DNA from 3 places in the Alcanivorax sp. 97CO-5 genome. Region 3 is predicted to be linked to each of the others. Evidence: predicted binding sites of a transcription regulator. Region 3 holds the regulator's gene; each other region holds the start of a gene.
The links. Region 3 encodes sigma-54, which starts transcription at its own class of promoters, with help from an activator protein. Its sites were predicted from a motif close to TGGCACNNNNNTTGCTNT; they were not measured.

Region 1 (7,918 bases), on a different contig from region 3:
AATCTCAAAATAGGGGGAGTGGTCGAAGTCTGCAGCGGTAATGGCGCGAGGTTGCAGCCTGAGCAAGCGGGCAGTGGGCTCGCTTTCCTTTACCAACGGCATTACCGGGAACTGCACAAAGCTGAAAGCATCTGCCACCACGGTACCGCTGAGGGCTTTGACCAGTTCACCGGCCCAGCGGCGGAACAGCCTGGCACGCCAACGCAGGGGCAGCAAGCGCCAAGGCAGCAGAGCCATCATGGCTAGCGCCCCCCAGGATTGGGTGCTGCCGACGCCAATACGGCTGATGGCGTAGCGCAGGACATCCTGAGCTTCATTGTCGCTCAGGCCCTGAGCCCGGCATACGCGAATATGGCGGCCTTCTAGTGATGACAAGGGTTCCACGATCAGCCCTCTTTCTAGGCGGGCGTCAATGACCAATTGGGTATCCGGTTCGCAGGGAGTGTAATCCGCTAACAGCGCACGCAGGGAAGGGTCCGCCACATCGTGCAGCCGCCCAATGTAGAGCACTGCGCGAGCATAGCGACTATCGCCAATCACCTTGAAAGTTCGGTCTACGGTGCTATGACCGGCAACAAGTAGCACATCACAAGACCTCAGTACCGTGCGCAGGCTTCCCAAATCAGCACTGGGCTGGCCACTGAACTGTTCATCACGCTGCAAGCGGCGGCAGATCCATTGATAAAAGGCCAGCTGTCGGTTCATGTGTGAGGCTCCGGTATCCATAACGAGGCACGTACGAGTTTCAGGAGCTTACAGCAGGTCCAGAGCTTGGTCGATGACCGAATTGGTCGTGTAGAAGTGTGGTGATAAGCGAACGCCGCCACCCCGCTCAGCACAAACGACTCCGCCATTTTTCAGGCGTTGAAAGGTCTCGTTGGGGGCTTCGTGTGGCAAGCGGAAGGTCACAATGCCAGCCCGGCGTTCCCTGGCAGTGGGGCTGAGCAATGTGGCCCCTTTACTATGTAATCCATCAATCAGTCGCTGTACCCGTTGCTGCAGCGCGTTAGCTACCACATCCATCCCGGTGTCTTGAAGTAACGAAAGGGAGGCATTCAGGGCATGGGCGCCAAGCATGTTTGGGCTGCCGCATTCAAAGCGTTTGGCGGTGATGGCGGGTTGCCAGTCCTTGCGGGTGTAATTGCCCGGATCAGTCACCATATGCCAGCCGTGCTGGCGCAGGGTCAGTTGGTCCTGGACTGCCTGGCGACAGTAGAATAGGGCGAGCCCTTCCGGGCCAAGCATCCACTTGTGGCCATCGGCTACCACGAAATCGGCTTGTACCCGCTCTGCAGAAAACGGCAATGCGCCGAGTATCTGGATGGCGTCCACACAGAATAATGTCCCTTGTGCTCGGCAGGCGGCGCCGATGGGGGCCATGTCCATCAGCAGGCCTGAGCCATACTGGACCGCCGACAGTGACACCAGGCGGGTACGCGGCCCCATGGCGTCAATGACATTCTGTTCCGGGTTGTCGCCCTCCAGATTCACTTCAATCACGTCTACGCCTTGGTTGGCTAGGGCCTGCCAGGGAATGCGGTTGGACGGAAATTCTTGATCGCTGATGATGATTTGGTCACCGGTGTGCCATTCAAGACCTTGGGCGATAACAGATAGCCCCTCGGAAGTGTTCTTCAGCAGGCCGATTTCGTCGATATGGACGCCTCCCACTAGCCAGGCCAAACGCTCACGCAACTGCTGCTCTACTTTTAGCCAGAGTGGATAATCCCGGGCGCCAATGTGTACGTTCTGCCGTGCAAACTCGCTCACCGCCGCTTGAGTGCGCAGAGGCCAGGGCGCTACAGCCGCGTGGTTCAAGTAGAGCAAGCCGTCCTGCTGGGGGAATTGTGTTGCAATGTCCAGTGGAGAGCGGTCTGTATGGGCCATGTTGCCTCCATGTGTTGGGGGAAGGTGGGTAGGGGAGCGGTGATGTACACCATGACGCTATGCTAACCGGCGTTGGGTTTCCATGAACAGCATAGCCACCTTGTGTTTTGAGAGGTTGCAGTGGGCTTAGCGGATAGGCGCGCAAAAGGGAATACGTTAGAATTGCGACTGTTCAGTCCGCTACGGAGGTGGACGCAAGGAGAAAAAGATGGGTGATCTGGAAAAAGCCACGCGTAAAGCACAGGAATTTCGTCAGCGAGAACGTGAAATTCTCGATGCCGCTCTGGCCCTTTTTCTGGAAGAAGGCGAAGACCGAGTAACCGTGGAAATGATTGCGGACCGGGTAGGTATCGGCAAAGGAACCATCTACAAGCATTTTGAAACCAAGAACGAAATTTACCTGTTGCTGATGCTGCGCTACGAAGAAGACTTGGCAGGGGTCTTTCAAAAGATTTCCGATGTCGATAATAAGGAAACGTTAGCCCGGGAGTATTTTCGTTTCCGGATATCTGATCCTAAGCGATACCAGTTGTTTGATCGGTTGGAAAACAAGGTGATCAAGGACCACGCGCTGCCGGAGTTGGTGGAGAAACTACACAGCATCCGCAAAGCCAACTTTGCTCGGCTCACCGAGATTGTGAAGGCGAGAATGGAAGAAGGGTCGCTGGAAGAGGTGCCGGCCATCTATCACATTTGCTCTGCTTGGGCGCTGGCCCATGGTGCGGCGGCATTGATGGAATCACCGTTTTATCAAAAACTGATTGATGACAAGGATGATTTTCTCGACTTCCTTATTGAAATTGGTATTCGTATGGGGAACAAAGGGCAGCGAGGTCCGCGATGAAACAAGCCGAGGCGCTGCTTACGTTACTGGAAAAAGCGGCCGATGATGAAACCGGCCTGCCGCCGGTGCATCAATGGAACCCGGAACGTCATGCGGACATCGACATGCGTATCGCCCGGGACGGCACTTGGTTTTATCAAGATTCACCCATTGAGCGGCCCAGAATGGTGGCGCTTTTTTCAACTATTCTGTTGCGCGAAAAAGACGATTATTTTCTGATTACCCCGGTGGAAAAGTTACGTATTCAGGTCGATGATGCGCCGTTTGTTGCGACGCAAGTGCAGCAAGTAGAAGAAGGTGGCACCACAAAATTAGTGTTTACCACCAATGTGGGCAGCCATGTGGTTGCCGGAGACGACCATCCCCTCTGGGTTAACACCGATAGCGAGACCGGTGAGCCTTCCCCTTACCTGTGTGTGCGTGACAATCTGACGGCATTGATTGGGCGTTCAGCGTTTTATCAGTTGGTCGATTGGGCCGAGCAACAGGGCGATATCCTGCAAGTACGCAGCAACGGTAAAACGTTCGCTCTGGGTAGCTTGGCAGATTAACCGCTGACCTCTCGTGTAAACATTATCGGGTGAGCCCCGTAGCCAAATCTGATTACACCCCACTCTTGACTGATCAGCGTAGTGTTACGCTGATCAGCAACAGCACAGCCAGTACGATTACGGCGCCTTTCCACATTCTTAATTGCTGGGTGTTAGTGTCTGCCACAGGTTTATTGCTACGAACGGGGCGGCGCAGAGCATCGCGAAATTCTGCTGCATCGGTAAAGCGGAGCTTAGGCTGCCGTTGTAGCGCAAGTTCTAGCACGTTGTTGATCCATAGCGGGATAAACGCGTTATGGCTTTGCAATGGAGGAAGGGGCAGGTGTGAGGCTTTTTCATAGCGACCTTGCCAAGGCAGGGTGCCCGTCAGCATTTCATGAATGATCACCGCGATGGAGAATAGATCGCTTTGCTCGCTTGGAGCTTCGCCTTCTGCCAGTTCTGGCGCGCTGTAATGCAGGGTGCCTAAAGGAATACTGGCGGCAGTTTGTTCCATTCCACGACAATGGCAGCTACCAAAGTCCACAATGCGCACCAATCCAGTAGTGTCTACCATAATGTTATCTGGCTTCAGGTCACCATGAATCACATCGGCACGGTGTAGGGCACGCACCCCGTTGAGCAGTTGATCTGCTAAATATAGTTTTTCTTCAACCGGTGCGTCCGGGTGTTCCCTGAGCCACTGTTGCAGTGTCACACCGTCGATAAATTCCAGGTGTTGGTAAAGGCAGGACGTATTTTCGGGTAGCGGCAAGGCGTGTAATAAATGCGGGTTGCGTAGCCGGTTACCCACCCAGCCTTCCATGACGAAGCGTTCCAGTGCATCACGATCATCTTCCAGATTGATCGATGGCGTTTTCAGTACCGAGGCGTTGCCTTTCTTATCTTCCACCAGATAAAGGTGGCTGCGTACGCTGGCGTAAAGCTCACGCTTTACTGTAAAGCCGTCAATTTTAATGCCGGGGGAAAGCGGAGGGGGGAGTGGCAGGCTACCACGTTGTTTCAGCGCTTCATCGGCGCTGGCGTCCGGTAGCCCGTCAACATGTATTACCTGACAGCTTACGTTATCGTCGCTGCCGTTAGCCAACGCAGCTTGCACCAACGTTTTGGCAGCAAGTTCTGGTTGGTTGGTTTCGCGCAAAATGTTTTGCATCCGTGAACGGGCCAAGAAACCGTGTAAACCATCGCTGGACAAGAGATAAATATCGCCCACCTGTAAATCTACACTGCTGTAGTCCACGTCCAGACGAGTATCTCCTCCCATGGCGCGGGTGAGCACTTGCCGGTTTGCGCCGATTCGGCGGCTGTGATCGCGAGTCAGGCATTCTAGCCTGTTGTGACGCATGCGCCATACGCGGGAATCGCCAACCTGAAAAATGTGCGCGGTGCGCGAGCGTAAAATCAGCAAAGAAAGTGTACAGAGATGGCTGTCGCCAGCCAGTGTCTGGCGACATAACCAACGGTTCAGGGCTTCCAGTACACGTTGCGCAGAGCGCGGTACGCTCCATAACGATGGAGTGGCGTAGTAATCATTGATAAAACCCAGCACGCAGGACTCTGCTGCCTCTCGAGCGGCACCGGCACTGGATAGGCCGTCTGCCAGGGCTGCGACAATGCCTTTGGTGCGCAGCAGTGACCCTTCCGGTACCTGCATAGCCAAGGCATCTTGGTTGTGCAGCTTGGGGCCGCTGTCACTGAATTGCCCGATCCGTACGCGGGGGTGCAACTCGGGTTCGACCATGGTGTCGGCGTTGCCAGCGGGGCCGGTGGACACTTCCATTCTTGTGCTCCTATACCGATAGCGTGTTGTGAGCGGTGGTCCGAGCAAACAGGAGTTCCCGCGTGCCCGGACTCAAAGGGTGTCATCAACTCACTTTGATGAGCTGCACTTCGCCTTTTTCATCAATTTCTGCAATGTGACCTTTGGGTTCATCTAGGAATTGTACGGCGGCCAAGGCAACGGCGGCACTGGCGGCAATGACCAGAAAGAAAGTAGACGGTTCCACGAAGGTCAGCACGGTAAGGAAAATCACCGCACCCGCATTGCCATAGGCGCCTACCATGCCGGCAATTTGGCCGGTGAGGCGACGTTTAATTAACGGTACGGTGGCGAAGACCGCGCCTTCGCCAGCTTGAACGAAGAAGGAACAGCACATGGTGGCAATAACGGCTAGGGCGATGGGCCAGGTGCCGGAGATCTGGCTCATCAGGCCATAACCTACCATCAACCCGCACAACAGGATGGCCAAAGACTTTTTGCGGCCGAATTTGTCCGATACCCAGCCGCCGCCGGGCCGTGCAACCAGATTCATGAACGCATAACCGGATGCCAGCAGGCCAGCGGTAACCGCAGACAAGCTGAACGTATCACTGAAGAAAAGCGGCAGCATGGAAACCACCGCTAGTTCAGAGCCAAATGTCACCATGTAAGACAGGTCGAGAATGGCCACTTGTTTGAAACTGTAGCGATCGTGCTCGGCAACGCCTTCTTTCAAGTGGTCGCGATTCACGCGCCAGGCTTGGCCTAACTGCACAATCGCAAGGCTGATAATCAACGCCGCCAGTAGAATTTGGGTAGTCCCCCCGAACAGATCAAGATTGGTTGGCCCAAGGCGCCAGACAATAACCAGCAGGGCAATATAAAGTGGCAGGCTCATCAAGAGATAAAAGAACAGATCTTTTCGCGTGCTGACTTCAAGAGCGCTGGCTTTCTTGGGTTTGAAGTAGGAGGAGCCAGCGGGAGTATTGCGGGCGAACCACAGGAAAAAGATACCGTATAGCATTGCTACCGCACCGGTGCTGGCAACGGCCCAGCGCCAGCCGTTTTCGCCCCCAAAAAGCATGGCGATGGTTGGTAAAGTAATCGCTGCTGCTGCAGAACCAAAGTTACCCCAGCCGCCATAAACGCCTTCTGCTAGGCCGACTTCCCGGGCAGGAAACCATTCACTAATCAGGCGAATGCCGACCACAAAGCCAGCGCCAACAAAGCCCATAAGCAAACGTGTAACGGCCAGTTGTTCAAAGGTAGTGGATAGGGCGAATGCCCAGCAGGGGAAGGCCGCCAGTATCAGCAGCAGACCAAACACCCGGCGTGGCCCGAAGCGATCGACCAGGGAGCCAATAACCACCCGGGCCGGGATGGTCAATGCCACGTTAAGGATCAACAATGCTTTGACCTGTTCCGCGCTCAAGTCGAAAGCCTCGCGAAGGTGCCCCATTAATGGGGCGTGGGAAAACCACACCACAAAGGTAATAAAGAAGGCAACCCAGCTTAGGTGCAGTAACCGTATACGAGGCTGGGACAGGTTCAATAGATTCAGGTTTTGAGCGCTCATGAAATCTCCATGCATGGGCGATTAACGATAAGAGAGCCTGAGCAACTCCTGTGCCATGTGCTTAAGTTCATGTTTTTAATAGAGTATTTCTTGGTAGAGAGAGGCGATTAGAAAATATGTGCGCAAAAGGGGAGCGTTTTTGGGTCAATACGGTGCACAAGAAAGTGCCTTTTTCTCGTGCACCGGCGCATTAAAAGAAAGCAGGGCTTTTGTTATTACTTGATAAAAAAGGAAATAACCTTATTTATTTCAATGGGTTAGTTAGTTGGCATAAGGCTTGCTGTAGTGGTGGTGTCAGTTACGCACCGCGAGGGTGAGCCTTATGGCAAAGCAACAACTTCTTCTGATCGGCCACGGGATGGTCGGACAACGTTATCTAGAGTCTCTGGTAGCCCTGGGTGGCCGAGAGCACTTTGATATTACGGTACTGTGTGCCGAGCCGCTGCCGGCCTATGACCGAGTAGGGCTGACCAGTTATTTTTCCGGCAAGACCGCCGACGACCTGTCGCTAGTGCCGGAAGGGTTTTTCGAAGAGCACGGCATCACGCTGAAACTTAACACCAAGGTCAACGCGATTGATCGCGCGGGCAAAACGGTCACCACCAATACGGGTGAAACCCTGCCTTACGACAAGGTCGTGCTGGCCACCGGCTCCTATCCTTTCATCCCGCCGATTCCCGGCAACGACCGCGACAACTGCTTTGTGTACCGCACCATTGATGACCTGGATGCCATGATTGCTGCCAGCAAGAACGGCAAGGTGGGCGCCGTGGTCGGTGGAGGGTTGCTGGGTTTAGAAGCGGCTAAGGCGCTTCATGACTTGGGGCTTGAAACGCATGTGGTGGAATTCGCTCCCCGGCTGATGGCGGTGCAAGTGGATGATTTTGGCGGCGGCTTGCTGAAAGACAAGATTCAGGAGCTGGGTGTCACCGTGCACACTAGCACCGGTACACAAGATATTGTCGACGGTGAAACCTGCACTCATCGAATGAACTTCGGTGACGACAAGTATTTGGAAACCGATGTCATTGTTTTCTCCGCCGGGATCCGTCCTCAGGACGAATTGGGCAGGGCTTGTGAGCTGGCCATCGGCGAGCGCGGCGGCATTGTGGTCAATAACCAATGTGTCACTTCCGACGAGCATATTTATGCGATCGGTGAAGTGGCGCTATGGGAAGGGCGCATTTTCGGGCTGGTGGCGCCGGGTTACCAGATGGCAGAAGTGGCCGCAGAACATCTGATAGGAAAAGCAGAAAAGCAGTTTGCCGGTGCGGACATGAGCACCAAGCTGAAGCTGATGG
Region 2 (7,918 bases), on a different contig from region 3:
CCCAGCCCGAAGGTGAGAGCGTTGACCCGTTCACTGCGAATACCGAGGCTGCGGGCGGTGGCGCGATTTTGGCTGACCGCACGGACTTGCAGGCCCAGTCGGGTTTTCTTGAGCAAAGTGAGAAGGGCTAGAAAAACCGCCAAGGCAAAGAAGATAATGTACAGCCGGTTGTAGGTCAGCGAGAACACGGGGTTGATTTCCAATGCACCACTCATCCATTCCGGGGTAATTACGGTGCGGTTCAGTGGGGAGAAAATGACCCGTACTGCCTGTTGCAAAATGAGGCTGACCCCAAAGGTCGCTAGCAGGGTTTCCAGTGGTCGGCCATACAGAAAGCGAATGACAAAGCGTTCGATAAGTATGCCGACAAAGGCGGACACAAGAAAAGCAGCGGGAATGGCAATCAGCAGTGACCATTCGTGACTGGTGGGCAACAGTTGTTGCACTACATAGGTCGTGTAGGCGCCCAGCATGATCAGTTCGCCATGGGCCATGTTGATGACGCCCATCACCCCGAACGTAATGGCCAGGCCGATGGCGGCCAGTAACAATACCGAGCCCAGGCTCAGACCGAAGAACACGGTGTCGGCGGTTTGGAACCTTTCAATACGTGCTTCGATGCGGGCGATGGCTTTTTCCAGTGCCTTTTTTTCTGTTGGGTGTTGGGTTACACGCAGGCGCTCATTGAACGCATTCTTAACGTCTGGGTGCAGGTTGCCAGCGAGGGTGTCAATGGCGCTGAGTCGTGTACTCAAATCGTCACTGCGCAGGGCGGCAATATTCAGAGCGGTGTCAATTTGTACGGCAACACGAGGATCCGCTTCCTGGGCGCGGCGGCTTGCCAGCGCTGTTAGCATTTCCGGATCATCATTGCCGATCAGTTGGTTGGCGGCCCGATAGCGAACATCGCTGTCCGGGTCGTTCAGAGCAGCCAGTGCCAGCTGGTTATTGATCACGGTACGCAAGCGGTTGTTGATGATCACTGGCCGTGCAGCGCGGCTATCTACTTGGCCAATAAGCTGGGTGGTTTCTGGATCGCGTAGTTCCCATTGACCGTCTTTCTTGCTGCCTAAGACGATGCTGTTATCTTTTCGATTATGCACCAGTTCGCGATTCATCAAGGCGTTGAGTAGCGCAATAACACGGGGGTTGTCTTGGTTTGCCAGTTCACGAATAGCCGCTTCTTTTTCATCAAAGCTACGACTGGTCAACCGGTCAAGAATGTTTTGGAGGGTAGGGGTGGGTATGCCAGTGGCGCCCTCGCTGTTCTCCGTGATTGGCTGGGTTGGTGTTGTTTGTTCTTGCAGTGGCTCTTCTGCCCAGCTCACACTGACCTGCAGTGCTATTAGCAGCGCTATCAGTATTCGGCTAAATTTACGACCCATGACGGGCTCCTTACAGGGCGTCAAAATGAAAGCCAGATCAATACGTTGGAGGGCGCGCCTGTGAAAGGCGATGGCCACTGTTCTGGTGCTGGCTTCATGTGTTATGCGTAATGTTGGTCTAAGCGACGAGCACCCTGGGCGTTGCCCAGAGTGCTGTTGCGTGCAGCCTTACTCGGCAGAAGCACCGCCACAGGTGTTGGTCTTGGTGTTGTAGTTGCCGCAACGAGTCGGTGCGGTCCAGTCGGAGATCAGGTCTTTGGAGCCCGGCAGGAAATCAGACCAGGCATCACCTTGCACCAACCCTTCGGTTTCCCAGACAACGGCGAACTGACCGTCATCCTGAATTTCACCGATCAATACGGGCTTAGATAGGTGGTGGTTCTTGTTCATCACCGCTGTGCCGCCGGTCAGGTTGGGGGTCTTGATGCCGATCATGGCGTCAGCCACTTTATCGGTGTCGGTAGATTGAGCCTTTTCAACCGCCTTCACCCACATATTGAAGCCGATGTAGGTTGCTTCCATAGGGTCATTGGTCACGCGCTTGTCGTCACCGGTATAGGCGTGCCACTGGTCAATAAAAGCGTTGTTGGTATCGTTGTAGACGCTTTGGAAATAGTTCCAAGCAGCCAGATGGCCAACCAGCGGGCCGGTGTCGATGCCCGATAGCTCTTCTTCACCTACAGAGAAGGCCACCACGGGAATGTCTTCGGCGCTCACTCCTTGGTTGCCCAGCTCTTTATAGAAAGGCACATTGGCATCGCCGTTCACTGTGGAGACCACAGCGGTTTTTTTGCCTTGGCTACCGAAGGCTTTAATTTCGCTGACGATGCTCTGCCAGTCAGAATGTCCGAACGGGGTGTAGTTGATCATGATGTCCTTTTCGGACACGCCTTTGGACTTCAAGTAAGCTTCCAGAATCTTGTTAGTGGTGCGCGGATAAACGTAATCGGTCCCGGCAAGAACGAAGCGTTCAACCTCCAGATCGTTGATCAGGTAATCCACCGCAGGGATCGCCTGCTGATTGGGTGCTGCACCGGTATAGAAGACATTCTTGGACGACTCTTCACCTTCATACTGGACCGGGTAGAACAACAACCCGTTCAGCTCTTCCACTACGGGCAATACGGACTTGCGCGATACCGATGTCCAGCAGCCAAAAATAACGTCCACGTTTTCTTGGGTGATCAGCTCACGGGTTTTTTCTGCAAACAGCGGCCAGTTCGAGGCGGGGTCAACCACAACGGGCTCAAGCTTTTTGCCCATGACTCCGCCCTTTTTATTCTGTTCTTCGATCATCATCAGAACGGTGTCTTTCAGTGTGGATTCACTGATAGCCATCGTGCCGGACAGAGAGTGCAGCACCCCGACCTTGATGGTGTCGGCGGCCATAACGACACCGCTATAGGCAATGGCGCTGGAGGCGATAACCCCGGCAGCTACTTTCTTCATGGATTGTGAAAAACTCATGGTATTTCTCCTTGCTTCTCAGTCGCGTTTAAATGGGCGTTTGTATTGCCGTGAACCCTCCTTCCTACTCCTGTTGGCTCACTGGCTTGTTGTTTCCCTCTAATACGTTAACCATCACTCTTGTTGATAGAGCTTGCGGGTAACTCAGCGCGTACGCTGGCCTCGTGCAGCATGTGTACGGTGATTTTTCTGACTTCGTTACGTGATTCTTCAATGTGGGCACACAGCAGAATTTGTGCTTGCTCCACCTGGCGGTGCAGGATGGCTTCCAGCACTGCCTGGTGTTCGTTATAAGTGGCCTCCACTCGGGAGGGGCTGGTGAAATCCAGGCGCCGTATAATGCGTAGCCGCTCGGTGAGATCATGATGAATGCGTGCCATTTGATTGTTGCCGGTGCTTTCCACCAGTCGTTCGTGAAAATGTTCATCCATGCCGCTGACCACAGGGCCATCGGATAATCTTTGTGCCTTTTCTACACACCATTGGCTAACCAGATTATCCAGTTTGCTTAGTTCACCGCCGTGTTCGCATAGCTTGCGTACAGCGGCGCATTCGAGAACGGTGCGCACGTCGTATAATTCTTCGAAATATTTGAAGTCGAAGGGCTTGACCTGCCAACCGCTGCGATAGAGCACATCTACAAAGGTTTCCCGTTGTAATCGGAACAGGGCTTCTCGCACGGGGGTGCGTGATACACCCATCCGTTCGGCCACTTCGTTTTCACTGAAGCGGTCGCCGGGCATTAGCCGAAAATCAAACATGTCCTGCTTTAATTGCAGATAAATTTGTTCAGCCAGACGTTCGGTTTTTTTTCCCGCTCGCGTATTCATCTTTGATTCCTCAGGCCATCGCGGCGGTGTTGATGGCGATCACTGGATCGCGGGCGTTAATGATGGCTCCAGGCAGGCAATGCAGAACAATAACGTTGCCGCTGATGTGTGCATTGATCAGATGGCTGTGGCGGTCGCTGCTAGCGGCGTTCTGTGCCGTGAGACCGAATTCACAACGCTGTTTTGCAGCGGTTAGCGCCCCCCAGCGCCACGGCTTCATCAGTGTGTTTCCTGAGCGTTTGTCGCCACTTGCGCGATGTAGTTTCTCCAGCCGCCCAGTGCGGTAATGTCGGTGGCGTCCCCAATGGCCCAGGGTTCACAGATAAAGCCTTTCACCCAGCGACCGTCGGTGGTTTCCAGACTACCGATGCCCAGTGGGGCGGGGATTAAGCCGACAAAACTGCCGAAGTGCTTCATCGGCATTCGCCACAGCTCGATGGGAATGCAGTCACCCCCGTCTTTTTCGCTACGAATCAGCCCGGGTTTGGGCGGCACAGTGTTGGCCAGGGCGTAGAGCCGATAACAGGGCGCCGTGTGGGTGGCTTCGAGCAACACGCCGTCGCGTTCGGTGAGCTGGGTATTGAGGGGCATGCCGGAAAGGTGTGCGCCAACCACGGCGACAGTCATTACATCGTCCTCATCATCATTGGCCGCATGGGTCTGCGGCTTGGCCAGCCGCTGTCCGGTAGCGCCGGCCTGCCAGGGCTGGGCCTGCTGCCAGCGCCGGCCGAAGTCGGCCAGGGCGTGGTCCTGCCAAGCGGGGCCAATTAGGGTGACACCGCCGGGCAAGCCGTCTTCACGGAAGCCGCCGGGCAATGCCAGGGCGCACAGGTCCAAGAGGTTGACGAAATTGGTCCAGGTGCCTAGCTGGCTGTTCAGGGTGATGGGGTTGGCTTGCACGGCGGCGCGGGTGTAGATGCCGGGCGTAGTGGGGAGCAACAATGCATCAACCTGGGCCATTAGTGCTTCGGACTGCCGTTTCAATTCAGCCAGCTGGTACTGGGCCCGGAAACTGTCCGCTGCTGTCAGGGCGGCGGCGGGGGCGAGAATGTCACGAATTACTGGCAGCAAGGTGTAGGGGCTTTTTTGCAACAAGGGTTCGGTGACAATGAAACGTTCCGCCACCCAGGGGCCCTGATAGAGTAAAGCGGCGGCATCCTGCAACACCGTGGTGTCGATAGTGATCAGGTTGGCAATCTCTCTGAGCTGGTCCAGCTGTCGCTCCCACAGCTGTTGGGCTTGGCTATCCTCGAACCAGGGAAGGTCTTTGGGGATGCCGAGAGTCGGGCGTTCGGGGAGTCCGGTGGTTAGCAATCGGGGAGCTGCGCGGCTGTAAGGATCTGCGCTGTCGAACTGGCTGATGAGTCGAAAGATCTCTTGGGCATCGTCCACGTTCAGGGCAAAGATGCTGACGCAATCAAGGGTCCGGCAGGCAGGAACAACACCGTGGGTGCTAATGGCACCGCGGGTGGGCTTGAGGCCCACCGTGTTGGTGAACGCTGCAGGTACCCGGCCGGAACCGGCGGTATCGGTGCCCAGTGAAAAGGGTACCAGGCCCAGGCTCACGGCCGTGGCGGAACCTGAACTGGAGCCACCACTGAGGTAATCCGGGTTGAATGGATTGGGTACTTCGCCATAGGGGGAACGAGTGCCAACCAGACCGGTGGCAAACTGATCCAGATTGGTCTTGCCTACGACGATGGCGCCGGCGTCGCGCAGTAGTCGTACCACGGTGGCGTCTTCCGTCGGGGTGTAGGCGAATGCCGGGCAGGCTGCTGTTGTGGGCATGCCCACAACATCAATGTTGTCTTTCACGGCAAAGGGAATGCCATAGAGTGGCAGCGATGGATCCGTTAGCGCTTGCGCCTGGGCCGTCAAGGAAGCCTCATCCAGGAGATGGATCCACAGGGCGCGCTCACTATCCTGCAGAGTGGTGGCCAGTTGTTTCATGGCCTGTACCGGGGTGAGTTCACCGCTGCGGTAGGCCATCTGCCATTGTTGAAGAGTCCAGCCAATCATTCGTTAGCACACCTGGTTGTACACAAGTTGGTATTCTTATTTGTGCAAAGGGGGTGCCAGCCATGAAAAATATTTAACGCTTTGTTTTTACAGTAATTAATAAGGTTAATGTTGAGTGAAGAGAGCTATGTCCAGACACTGGGTGCGCTAATCTGATGCAGCTGCGCGGTATCGGTGCAGCCCCGCAGTGCCTTCCCTGACGGCGGCTGTGGGATGTATCAGCGATGACGATGAAAAGGACAGTAAGACTCTATTTCCCTTCTTTGGGAGGCCTTGGCATCGTTGTTGAACCGATTCAAGGACGTACAGCCCAGACCGGTTCGAGGTGGAGGGAAAAGAATGTCACAGCGTGCGTTGGTAGTGGAAGGCGGTGCCATGCGCGGTATTTTTGCTGCCGGGGTGTTGGATGCGTTTTTGGAAAAAAAACATCAGGATTTCGATTTCGCCGTGGGCGCGTCTGCCGGCTCGACCAATCTGATCGGCTATCTGGCAGGTAATCATGGCCGCAGCCGTCAAGTGATCACCGACCATGCCTGTCGACCGGACTTTATCAACTGGTCACGTTTTATGTCGGGTGGACATTTGTGTGATGTGCACTGGTTGTGGCACCAGTCTCGCATAGACGTGCCGTTGAATTTGGAGAGACATTGGCAGGGAAATACTTCTCTGTGGGTAGTGACTACCTCGATAGAAGACGGGGCGCCGCGTTATTTTCAGACCCAGCCGAGTAATTTAGATGAGGTAATCACCGCGTCCTGTTCTATTCCTTTTGCCTACCGAGACTTTCCCAAGGTGGCCGGCCACCCCATGACCGATGGCGGGCTAGCGGATTCCATTCCGGTGCGTTGGGCTTACGAACAGGGCGCGCGGGATATCACCGTGGTGTTGTCCCGCCCTCAGGGTTTCCGCAAACGCCCTAGTGCGTTGACGCCTTTATTAAAGCCTTGGGCTCGTGATATCCCCGCCTTTTATGAAGCCATGGCGAAACGTACAGATGTCTATAATAGAGCATTGGATTTTATTGACAGCCCGCCTGATGATTGTTGCCTCAATGTTATCGCCCCACCGATGCACTTCCCGGTGAATCGGTTGACCACCAATGTGGAAAAATTGCAGCAAGGATATCAGCAGGGGCATCGTGCGGGATTACAGTCGTTGGGGGTGGAGAAAGCAGTAGTGGGGTAATGTGCAAGCGCTTCACGCTGCAACAGGTTTTGCTTTCTACGTGGCGTAATCCTGCCAGGTCGAGCTAAAAGGTTTGGGCGTGGTGTTTTGTGAGCCAGGGCACTTCAAATAGTGTAGCGCCTAGCGCTCTTTCTCTTCGCAGTGCCAAACCCAGGCATCCAGCTCAATATGCTCAATACCGCGAAAATGATTCTCCATCATAAACTCGCGGCGGTCGCTGAGCATGGCGCGATTGCCGCCGGCTTTTTTGATGGCTCTGGTGAGCTTCTTGTTCACGTGGCGATCTATTCGCGCATCGCTGAACAACATGCCCCGCATTTTGCTGCCGGACGATACCGAAACCGCGCTTTTTTCTTCGCACTCCTGAGGGGCTTCGCGCAGTAGCCGTATTTTATCCGCCTGTGCTGCGAGGCAGGAGCCGAGTAGCAGAATCATCAGACAAAAACGCATGCTGTTTCCTGTTGTTATTATTGCGCTGCCATCTTGCAGGCCTGCCGGGCTTTGGCCACGTTTTCTTGTAAGTGGGCGGGGTTAATGGTGCCAGCAATGATACTGCTAACGCCGGCGATGCCAAGGATTTGGTCCAGACTTTCCTGTACCGGGTCATCAAGGGTGTCATTGAGGTGACCGCTGGCAAAGGCCTTCTTGATTAGGATGCCTTTTTGCCGGGCGGCGGCGTGCTCGATCACGGGGGCTTCGTCTTGCTGATGCAGGTTGTAGGTGACCATGGCCATGTCCGCGTGATTCAGGCTGGCGATGCCGCCAGCCACGGTTTTCGTGGACATGCCTGTGGCGCGGATCAGGCCGGCTTTTTTCAGGTCGTTGAGAGCGTCCAGAGTGCCCTTTTCGATGATTGCCAGGTCATTGCCGTCGGAGTGAATCAGCACGCAATCCAGATAGTCCGTGTTGAGCCGTTGCAGGCTACGTTCCACCGAGAAACGCACGTGTTCCGGTGAAAAATCAAAATGGCTGTCACCACTGTTGTTATCAAATTCTTCACCGACCTTGGTGACGATGACCCAGTCTTGGCGT
Region 3 (7,918 bases):
GTCTTAATGCGCCCGCCAGTAATGGCCGCGGCAATCAGGTAGGTACCGGTTTCGATGCGATCGGCAATCACCTGATGATGACATCCGGTCAGGCGCTCCACCCCTTCAATGGTAATGGTATCGGTGCCGGCACCGCTGATCTTGCCGCCCATGGCATTGATGAAATCGGCCAGATCCACCACTTCAGGCTCTCGGGCTGCATTTTCAAGGTAGGTAGTCCCTTCGGCCAGCGCCGCGGCCATCATCAAGTTTTCGGTACCGGTTACGGTGACCACATCCATGACGATGCGTGCTCCTTTGAGACGACCATCCACAGAAGCATTCACATAACCGTTAGTCACCTCGATATCCGCGCCCATGGCCTCCAAGCCACGCAGGTGAATATCCACCGGCCGCGAGCCAATAGCACAACCGCCGGGCAGCGATACCGATGCTTTACCAAAATGCGCAACCATGGGACCCAGCACCAGAATCGAGGCACGCATGGTTTTCACCAGCTCATAGGGGGCCGTCAATTCCTTGATGGTGGTGGCGTTCACTTCCACGTTCATGCGGTCATCGATCACCACATGGACACCCATCCGGCCCAACAATTCGATCAGGGTGGTCACGTCCTGCAAATGCGGCAGGTTGCCCACCGTTACCGGCTCGTCAGCCAACAAAGTGGCTGCCAGAATCGGCAGCGCCGCATTCTTGGCCCCAGAAATGCGAATGTCGCCGTCCAACCGCTGGCCACCGGTGATGATCAATTTATCCATGAACTGTCTCTAATGGTTTCTTTCTTCCAACCCGTTCAGCCAAAGGCCGGGGTCAGGACAGGCCCTGATTCTGGGCTTTTTCCCACTCCGCCGGAGTAAAAGTAATGATCTGCACGGCATGGATAGTGTTACTTTTAATCTGCTCATCGATGGTGGCATACACCATCTGCTGCCGCTTTACCGGCATCAAGCCACTAAAGGCCTCCGACACCACGCGAATCTGGAACCGGTCACCGCCGCCTTCCACTGCCACGTCGGCACTCTCAAAACCAGCTTCTACCAGCGTGATTACGTCTTCCGGATTCATCTTTACTCCTCATCAGGGCCTTCGCCAGGCCCAAACAGCATTGGAGCGGCCCGGGGCCGCTCCATCAAAATTGTTATCAAGGGCGCAATAATACGCGAGCGCGTTGCCCCTTACCACGGCGGCACCGTCCCCAACACCATCCACGGCCCCAGCGCAGCAAGATTATTTACCCTGCTAGCCTTCTTCTTTTAGGCCCGCATCAATTTTGGCATCCGCAGACCAGTTATCGACCACTTTGTCGATATCATTGTACTGTTGCATGCCTTGGGCGAACTGGCTTTTGAAAGTGTCTCGCAGATCCAGACCATTCACGTACACATTGATTACCCTCCACTGATCATCACGCAAGAATAGGGTGTAGTAGATGGGCACCACCTGGCCGGAGTTAGTCTTCACTTCCATGCGCACTCGGGCGTAATCGCCTTTACGATCGCCATCCTGCATTGGCAAGATGTCGATTTTCTGTCCGTCATACAGGGTAATGCCGGACGCATAGGTGTTGATTAAGCTGTTTTTGAAGACATCCAAAAACCGGTATTTCTGCTCCTTGCTAGACGGCCCAAAGTAATCGCCCATGACCATGCGGGTGATGCGCTTGAAATCCACCAGATCCGCCAGCTCTTCACGCACCAGCTCCTTGGCCCTATCCGGATCGGCTTTCAACGTCTCTCGCTCCGCCTCAACACGAGACGTCATGCGCTCCACCGCATCCGCCACCACCTGGCGAGGATCACTCTGGGCCTGGACCAGTGCTGCCATTGCGGTCAGCATGACCACCAACCCGACGCGAAGCCAGGCGGCCATATACCATTGTAAATGCATAGATTACTCCCTATTTAGTCTTCGGCGGTTTTACGGTGTTCTTTACCTGCTGTCCAGTGATCAACAACCGCAACACACTGAACCTCAGTGCTTTTATTGGAGTCACAGAGTGCAAGGCGGTTCCCTTCAACGCGATCGAGTTACCGATTACGGGTCAACGTGGAGGCCACAACACGTGTATAATCGCCGCCAATATCAAGGAGAGCGCATGAGCCACAACCACATCAGCATTGGCCAACGGGTACTAGAAATCGAAGCCCGGGCCGTGGATGCTCTGAAAGACAGCCTGGACACCAGCTTTTGCGCCGCCTGCGACCTGATGCTGAACGCCAAAGGCCGCGTCATCGTCACCGGCATGGGCAAAAGCGGGCACGTAGGCAGCAAGCTAGCCGCCACTCTTGCCAGCACCGGCACCCCCTCTTTTTTTGTTCACCCTGGCGAAGCCTCCCATGGTGATTTGGGCATGATTACCGCTGACGACGTGGTACTGGCACTGTCCAACTCCGGCGAAACCGCCGAAGTGCTGGCCATATTACCGGTCATCAAGCGTAAGGGCACCGCCTTGGTCGGCATGACCGGGCGCCCACAATCTGCATTAGCGCAACTGTCAGATGTACATCTGACAGTTGCCGTAGCGGAAGAGGCCTGCCCCCATAATCTGGCACCGACTTCTTCGACCACCGCCGCACTGGCCATGGGCGATGCCTTGGCTATTGCCCTGTTAGAAGCCCGCGGCTTCACACCGGAAGACTTTGCCCTCAGCCATCCCGGAGGCAGCCTGGGCCGGCGCCTGCTATTGAAAGTGGATGACATCATGCACACTGGTGAGCAGCTTCCCGTGGTCAGCACTACCACCTCGCTTAGCGAAGCCCTACTGGAAATGACCCATAAAGGCCTGGGGATGACCGCCATCACCCACACAGACGGCACTCTAGCCGGCATTTTTACTGATGGTGACTTGCGCCGCATCCTCGACCGGGACATCGATATTCGAAAAGCCACCATTGCCGAGGTTATGGTTTCTGATCCAATCACCATTGCCCAAGGTCATCTAGCCGCTGAAGCTTTACAAATCATGGAAAACCGCAAGATTAACGGCTTAATGGTTTGTGACAGTGATGGCAAACCGCTCGGCGCTTTCAACATGCAAGACCTACTGCGCGCGGGAGTAGTGTAAATGGCCATGCAACTGCCCCCTATAGATGTCCAGAACTTGCGCTTGATGGCGTTTGACGTGGATGGTGTGATGACCGATGGCCGTCTGCTGTTTGGCCCCAACGGTGAAGAACTGAAAGTTTTCAATACCCTGGATGGCCACGGCCTGAAAAAGCTGGCGGCCAGCGGCGTCACCCTAGCTATCATTACCGGGCGCAACTCGCCCATGGTGGCCAAACGCGCAGCGGACCTTGGCATCAAGCATGTTATTCAAGGCCGCGAAGACAAGGGCGTCGCCTTGGAAGCTCTGGCTGACTCGCTGAACATGCGCGCCAGTGAAACCGGCTACGCTGGTGACGACGAACCTGACGTTAGTGCCTTGCTCTGGGCGCAACTGAGTTTTGCCCCAAACAACGCCCACGACTGCGCCAAAAATGCGGCAAATCACATCACTGTCCGTCGCGGTGGAGAGGGAGCGGTACGGGAAATCTGTGACGCCATTCTTGCCCTGCGGAGCCCGGCATGAAACGTCAGGGGCTATTAAGTGCCACCGGCATTCTGCTGCTGGGGCTGGTGATGCTGATGACCCTGCACGAGTGGGACAGCGCTCTGCCTGGCCAAGACAATGCGGTGGCTATGGCACCGGCAATCATTGCTGACCAGGTCAGCGCGCGAGCCTTCAGCGAAAAAGATGGCAGCCTGCAGTACCACTTAACTGCGGACAGTTTAGTGCAGTTCGACCACAATCCGCTCACCAAGATGCAAGCCCCAGTACTGATCATGGCCAACGACAAAGGCAGCTGGACCATCACTAGCGAGCAAGGCATCGTGCAAGAAGACGGCGACCTGATCTCTTTTCTTGGCAAGGTCAATGTGAATAATCCGATCCAGAAAATGACCGTGAATACAGAAGAACTGCATTTCAACAGCGACACTAACATCGCCACCACCCCCGGCGACGTAGAAATGCGGTTTGACTCCGGCCAGACCCGTGCTGGCGCCCTGGAAGCAGATCTCAACAAGGGCGTTCTGGAACTAAAAAAAGGAGTAAAGAGTGAATTTGAAGCACCGGCTTCATAGCACCTGCAATCTCGCCGTACTGGCATTGCTTATAGCTTTCCCCTTGGGCGTTCAGGCCGCCCCCATGGAAGGCACGATCCAGGTCACGGCAGACAACGGTCGTTTCGAGCAGAGTGCCGGCAGCGGCGTGTACAGCGGCAACGTGGAACTGATTCAAGGCAAGCGCAAACTGTTTGCCGATGAAATGCGCATGTTCACCCAAAATAGCGAGCTGGTTCGGGTGGAAGCTACCGGCACCCCGGTGCGCATGGAAGAGGGTGAAGGCCTTAACGCCCACGCTGAAAATCTGGTTTACAATATTAAAGCGCGCACCTTGGTCCTGACCGGCGATGCCTACATCGAACACCAGGGCAACACTTTCGAGGGCGCCAAGGTAGAATACAGCCTAGACTCCAAGCGAGTGGACGCCAGCAGTGAAGGTGACCAACGGGTGCGGCTGGTAATCCCCGCCGAAAACCAGACAACTAATGCCCCTGTCGACGCGAATATTGAAGCGAATAACGGCAACCCAAACGACACCCAAAGTGAAGGCAGCGACAGCGCATCACCTAAGGCGGAGCCCAACACACCATGAGCCATTTACGCGCCCATCACCTAGCAAAAAGCTACAAGGGTCGCCGGGTTATCGAAGACGTTTCCCTGGATGTAGAAGCCGGCCAAATAGTCGGGCTACTGGGGCCCAATGGGGCCGGCAAAACCACCTGCTTCTACATGATTGTTGGGCTAGTGGAGGCCGATGCCGGTCGCATTGAAATCAACGACACGGACATTACTCACCTGCCCATGCACGGTCGCGCCCAGCGAGGGATTGGCTACCTGCCTCAAGAAGCCAGTATCTTTCGCCGCCTAACGGTGGAAGAGAACATCATGGCCATCCTAGAAACCCGCAAGGAGCTTAGCAAAGCGGAACGCCACGAGCGCATGGAAGGCCTGCTCAAGGAATTCCACATCGGGCACATTCGCGATTCGCTGGGGATGAGCCTGTCCGGCGGCGAGCGCCGCCGCGCGGAAATCGCCCGAGGCTTGGCCACAGACCCTGACTTCATTCTGCTGGACGAACCTTTTGCTGGCGTTGACCCCATCTCGGTTAACGACATCAAAGGCATCATTCGCCACCTCAAAGAACGCGGCATCGGCGTCTTAATCACCGACCACAATGTACGCGAGACCCTGGATATCTGTGACACCGCTTATATCGTCAGCGCTGGCCACATCATCGCCTCCGGTGACGCGGATATTATCCTTGCCAACCAACAAGTGCGAGACGTCTATCTTGGCGCCGATTTCAGACTATAAGGTCCGCCGCAAATCCTCTCTTCTATTGTGACTTGCGGTCATCCCTAGCACACAGTTTCACCTGGCACAAATATTGCTTAGCGTGTAGATAGACTGCTATCCTGGGTTTTTTGGGGACTAGCAGAATACTGAGCAGTATGAAGCCCACACTACAATTACAAATTGGCCAGCAGCTCACCATGACACCGCAGCTGCAGCAGGCCATTCGCCTCTTGCAGCTATCCACTTTAGACCTGCGCCAGGAAATCCAGCAAGCAGTAGAGAGCAACCCCCTGCTGGAATTGGCAGACGATTTCGGTGACGATGCCCTCCCCGAGCATGACGAAGAACGTCAGGATGAAGAGCTCGACACCGACCGTGATAACGCCCTAGAAGAACTGATACAAGACGAGCCCGAGGTGGAAACCGAATGGGATGACGTCTATTCCGGCCAGAGCACCAGCAACAGCGCCGCACTCCCCGACGATGCCGACGAATGGCAGCAACGACACGCCGTTTCCGGCAACTTACAGGACCACTTGCTCTGGCAGCTAAACCTCACCCCCATGAGCGATGTAGACCGGATAATCGCCATAACGATTATCGAGTCCCTGGACGACCGTGGTTACATCACTGCCCCCCTAAGCGATATCGTCGACATGGTGAATGCCCAGCCAGACCTACTCACCGAAGGAGACGAACTGGAGCACGATGAAGTGCTTGCCGTGCAGCACCGGTTGCAACAGTTCGACCCGGTGGGCGTCGCCAGCGTCAACCTAGCTGACTGCCTCGGCGTCCAGCTGCGCCAACTGCCAGCGGACACCCCATTGCGCGACGAAGCCTCTGCCCTACTGGAACATCTGAACCTACTAGAAAAGCACGATTACACCGCACTGCGCCGCACCCTTCAGCTCTCTGAAGAGGTCCTTCTAGAGGCTTTATCCCTACTGCGCACCCTGGACCCAGCCCCCGGTGAGCAAATTGGCGAACCTCAAGTGGACTACGCCGTTCCTGACGTGATCGTCCGCCAACATCAAGGTCGCTGGCAGGTGAGCCTAAACGACGACGTCCTTCCGCGGGTCAACCTGCAACAGCAATACGCGAGCATTGCCCGTACCACCAGCGGTGAAGACGGGCAATATTTGCGCAATTGCGTTCAAGAAGCGAAATGGTTCATCAAGAGCCTGCAAAGCCGCCACGACACTTTGCTCAAGGTGGCCACCCGCATCGTGGACGTGCAACAAGGGTTCTTCGATTATGGCGATGAAGCCATGAAACCCCTGGTTTTGGCGGATATTGCCGATGCTGTTGAAATGCATGAGTCAACCATCAGCCGGGTCACCAATCAGAAATACATGATGACACCACGCGGCGTCTTTGAGCTGAAATATTTCTTTTCCAGTCATGTGGGAACCGACGGCGGCGGTGAGTGTTCCTCCACTGCTATTCGTGCCATTATTAAGAAACTGGTCGCTGCAGAGAATCCCCGCAAGCCACTCAGTGATAACAAGCTGGCGAGCTTGCTCAATGAGCAGGGAATTAATGTAGCGCGCCGGACCGTCGCCAAATACAGAGAAGCGATGAGAATACCGTCTTCTAGCGCCCGTAAACGTTTAGTGTAGAGCGCCAGAACGGACCCAGGAACGCGGGGAAAACCTTGCGAGGCCAGCCTGAAAGGCTGAATAAACAAGGTCTTTATCCCGGGTTTCTCAAACAGGTAAAGGAGCCAGCCATGCAAATTAATATCAGCGGTCATCACCTGGAAATTACCGATGCCTTGCGCACTTATGTGGGAGATAAATTTTCCCGCCTTGAGCGCCATTTCGACCAAATTACCAGCATCCAGGTGATTCTTTCCCCGGAACCCAAAAGCCACAAAGCCGAGTCCACAATTCATATTTCCGGGGCCGATGTCTTTGCCACCGCTGAGGCAGATGACATGTATGCTGCGATCGATAAACTGACGGACAAATTGGATCGTCAGATTCTTAAACACAAAGAAAAAGCCGTCAGCCACAAGCACGGTCACTAACCCAAAGCGACAATTATGCGAGTTCGCGAACTACTGACTCTGGCCCGCACCCATCACGGCGTACAGGCCAGCAGCAAGAAACAACTGCTTGACCAGGTTGCACAGCTGGCAGCTGCCAGCTGTGGCAGCCTTAATGAGCAGGAAGTCTTCGACGCTCTGGTCGCCCGGGAAAAACTGGGCTCCACGGGCATTGGCGAAGGCATTGCCATTCCTCATTGTCGACTAGGACATTGCCAACAGGCTGTAGGCCTGTTGTTAAAACTAGAAACCCCCATTGATTTCGACGCCGTTGACGGTCAGCCTGTGGATTTGGTGTTTGTATTACTCGTCCCCCAGGACAACCCGGAACAACATCTCAAAACCCTCAGCCATCTGGCCTCCCTGTTCAACGACGAGACTTACCGTACAGAACTGCGACGCAGCATTGACAACCAGCAGCTCTACCAGGCGGCGATAGAATCTGAGGCAGAGTTACGATTGGCATCATGA

Region 1: Y017_RS01510 (NarK family nitrate/nitrite MFS transporter) is a predicted target of sigma-54. The motif match lies at 6,656-6,673, and genes of this name have one in related genera.
Region 2: atzF (allophanate hydrolase) is a predicted target of sigma-54. The motif match lies at 5,743-5,760, and genes of this name have one in related genera.

The regions. Positions count from the first base shown of each region.
Region 1 is NZ_KI965877.1:331,704-339,621, reverse strand. Features, by position in the region: gene Y017_RS01535 (hypothetical protein) at 1-705, opposite strand, end outside; gene Y017_RS01530 (aminotransferase class V-fold PLP-dependent enzyme) at 754-1,887, opposite strand; gene Y017_RS01525 (TetR/AcrR family transcriptional regulator) at 2,096-2,731, shown strand; gene Y017_RS01520 (DUF1285 domain-containing protein) at 2,728-3,282, shown strand; gene Y017_RS01515 (bifunctional protein-serine/threonine kinase/phosphatase) at 3,356-5,062, opposite strand; gene Y017_RS01510 (NarK family nitrate/nitrite MFS transporter) at 5,148-6,617, opposite strand; gene nirB (nitrite reductase large subunit NirB) at 6,940-7,918, shown strand, end outside.
Region 2 is NZ_KI965888.1:353,021-360,938, forward strand. Features, by position in the region: gene urtB (urea ABC transporter permease subunit UrtB) at 1-1,385, opposite strand, end outside; gene urtA (urea ABC transporter substrate-binding protein) at 1,554-2,852, opposite strand; gene Y017_RS07695 (GntR family transcriptional regulator) at 2,960-3,682, opposite strand; gene Y017_RS07700 (hypothetical protein) at 3,693-3,902, opposite strand; gene atzF (allophanate hydrolase) at 3,902-5,701, opposite strand; gene Y017_RS07710 (patatin family protein) at 6,041-6,886, shown strand; gene Y017_RS07715 (hypothetical protein) at 7,007-7,336, opposite strand; gene Y017_RS07720 (aldo/keto reductase) at 7,354-7,918, opposite strand, start outside.
Region 3 is NZ_KI965903.1:145,499-153,416, reverse strand. Features, by position in the region: gene murA (UDP-N-acetylglucosamine 1-carboxyvinyltransferase) at 1-758, opposite strand, end outside; gene Y017_RS10070 (BolA family protein) at 811-1,065, opposite strand; gene Y017_RS10065 (phospholipid-binding protein MlaC) at 1,240-1,887, opposite strand; gene Y017_RS10060 (KpsF/GutQ family sugar-phosphate isomerase) at 2,096-3,064, shown strand; gene Y017_RS10055 (HAD family hydrolase) at 3,065-3,568, shown strand; gene lptC (LPS export ABC transporter periplasmic protein LptC) at 3,565-4,122, shown strand; gene lptA (lipopolysaccharide transport periplasmic protein LptA) at 4,097-4,696, shown strand; gene lptB (LPS export ABC transporter ATP-binding protein) at 4,693-5,418, shown strand; gene Y017_RS10035 (RNA polymerase factor sigma-54) at 5,556-7,019, shown strand; gene hpf (ribosome hibernation-promoting factor, HPF/YfiA family) at 7,130-7,429, shown strand; gene ptsN (PTS IIA-like nitrogen regulatory protein PtsN) at 7,445-7,918, shown strand.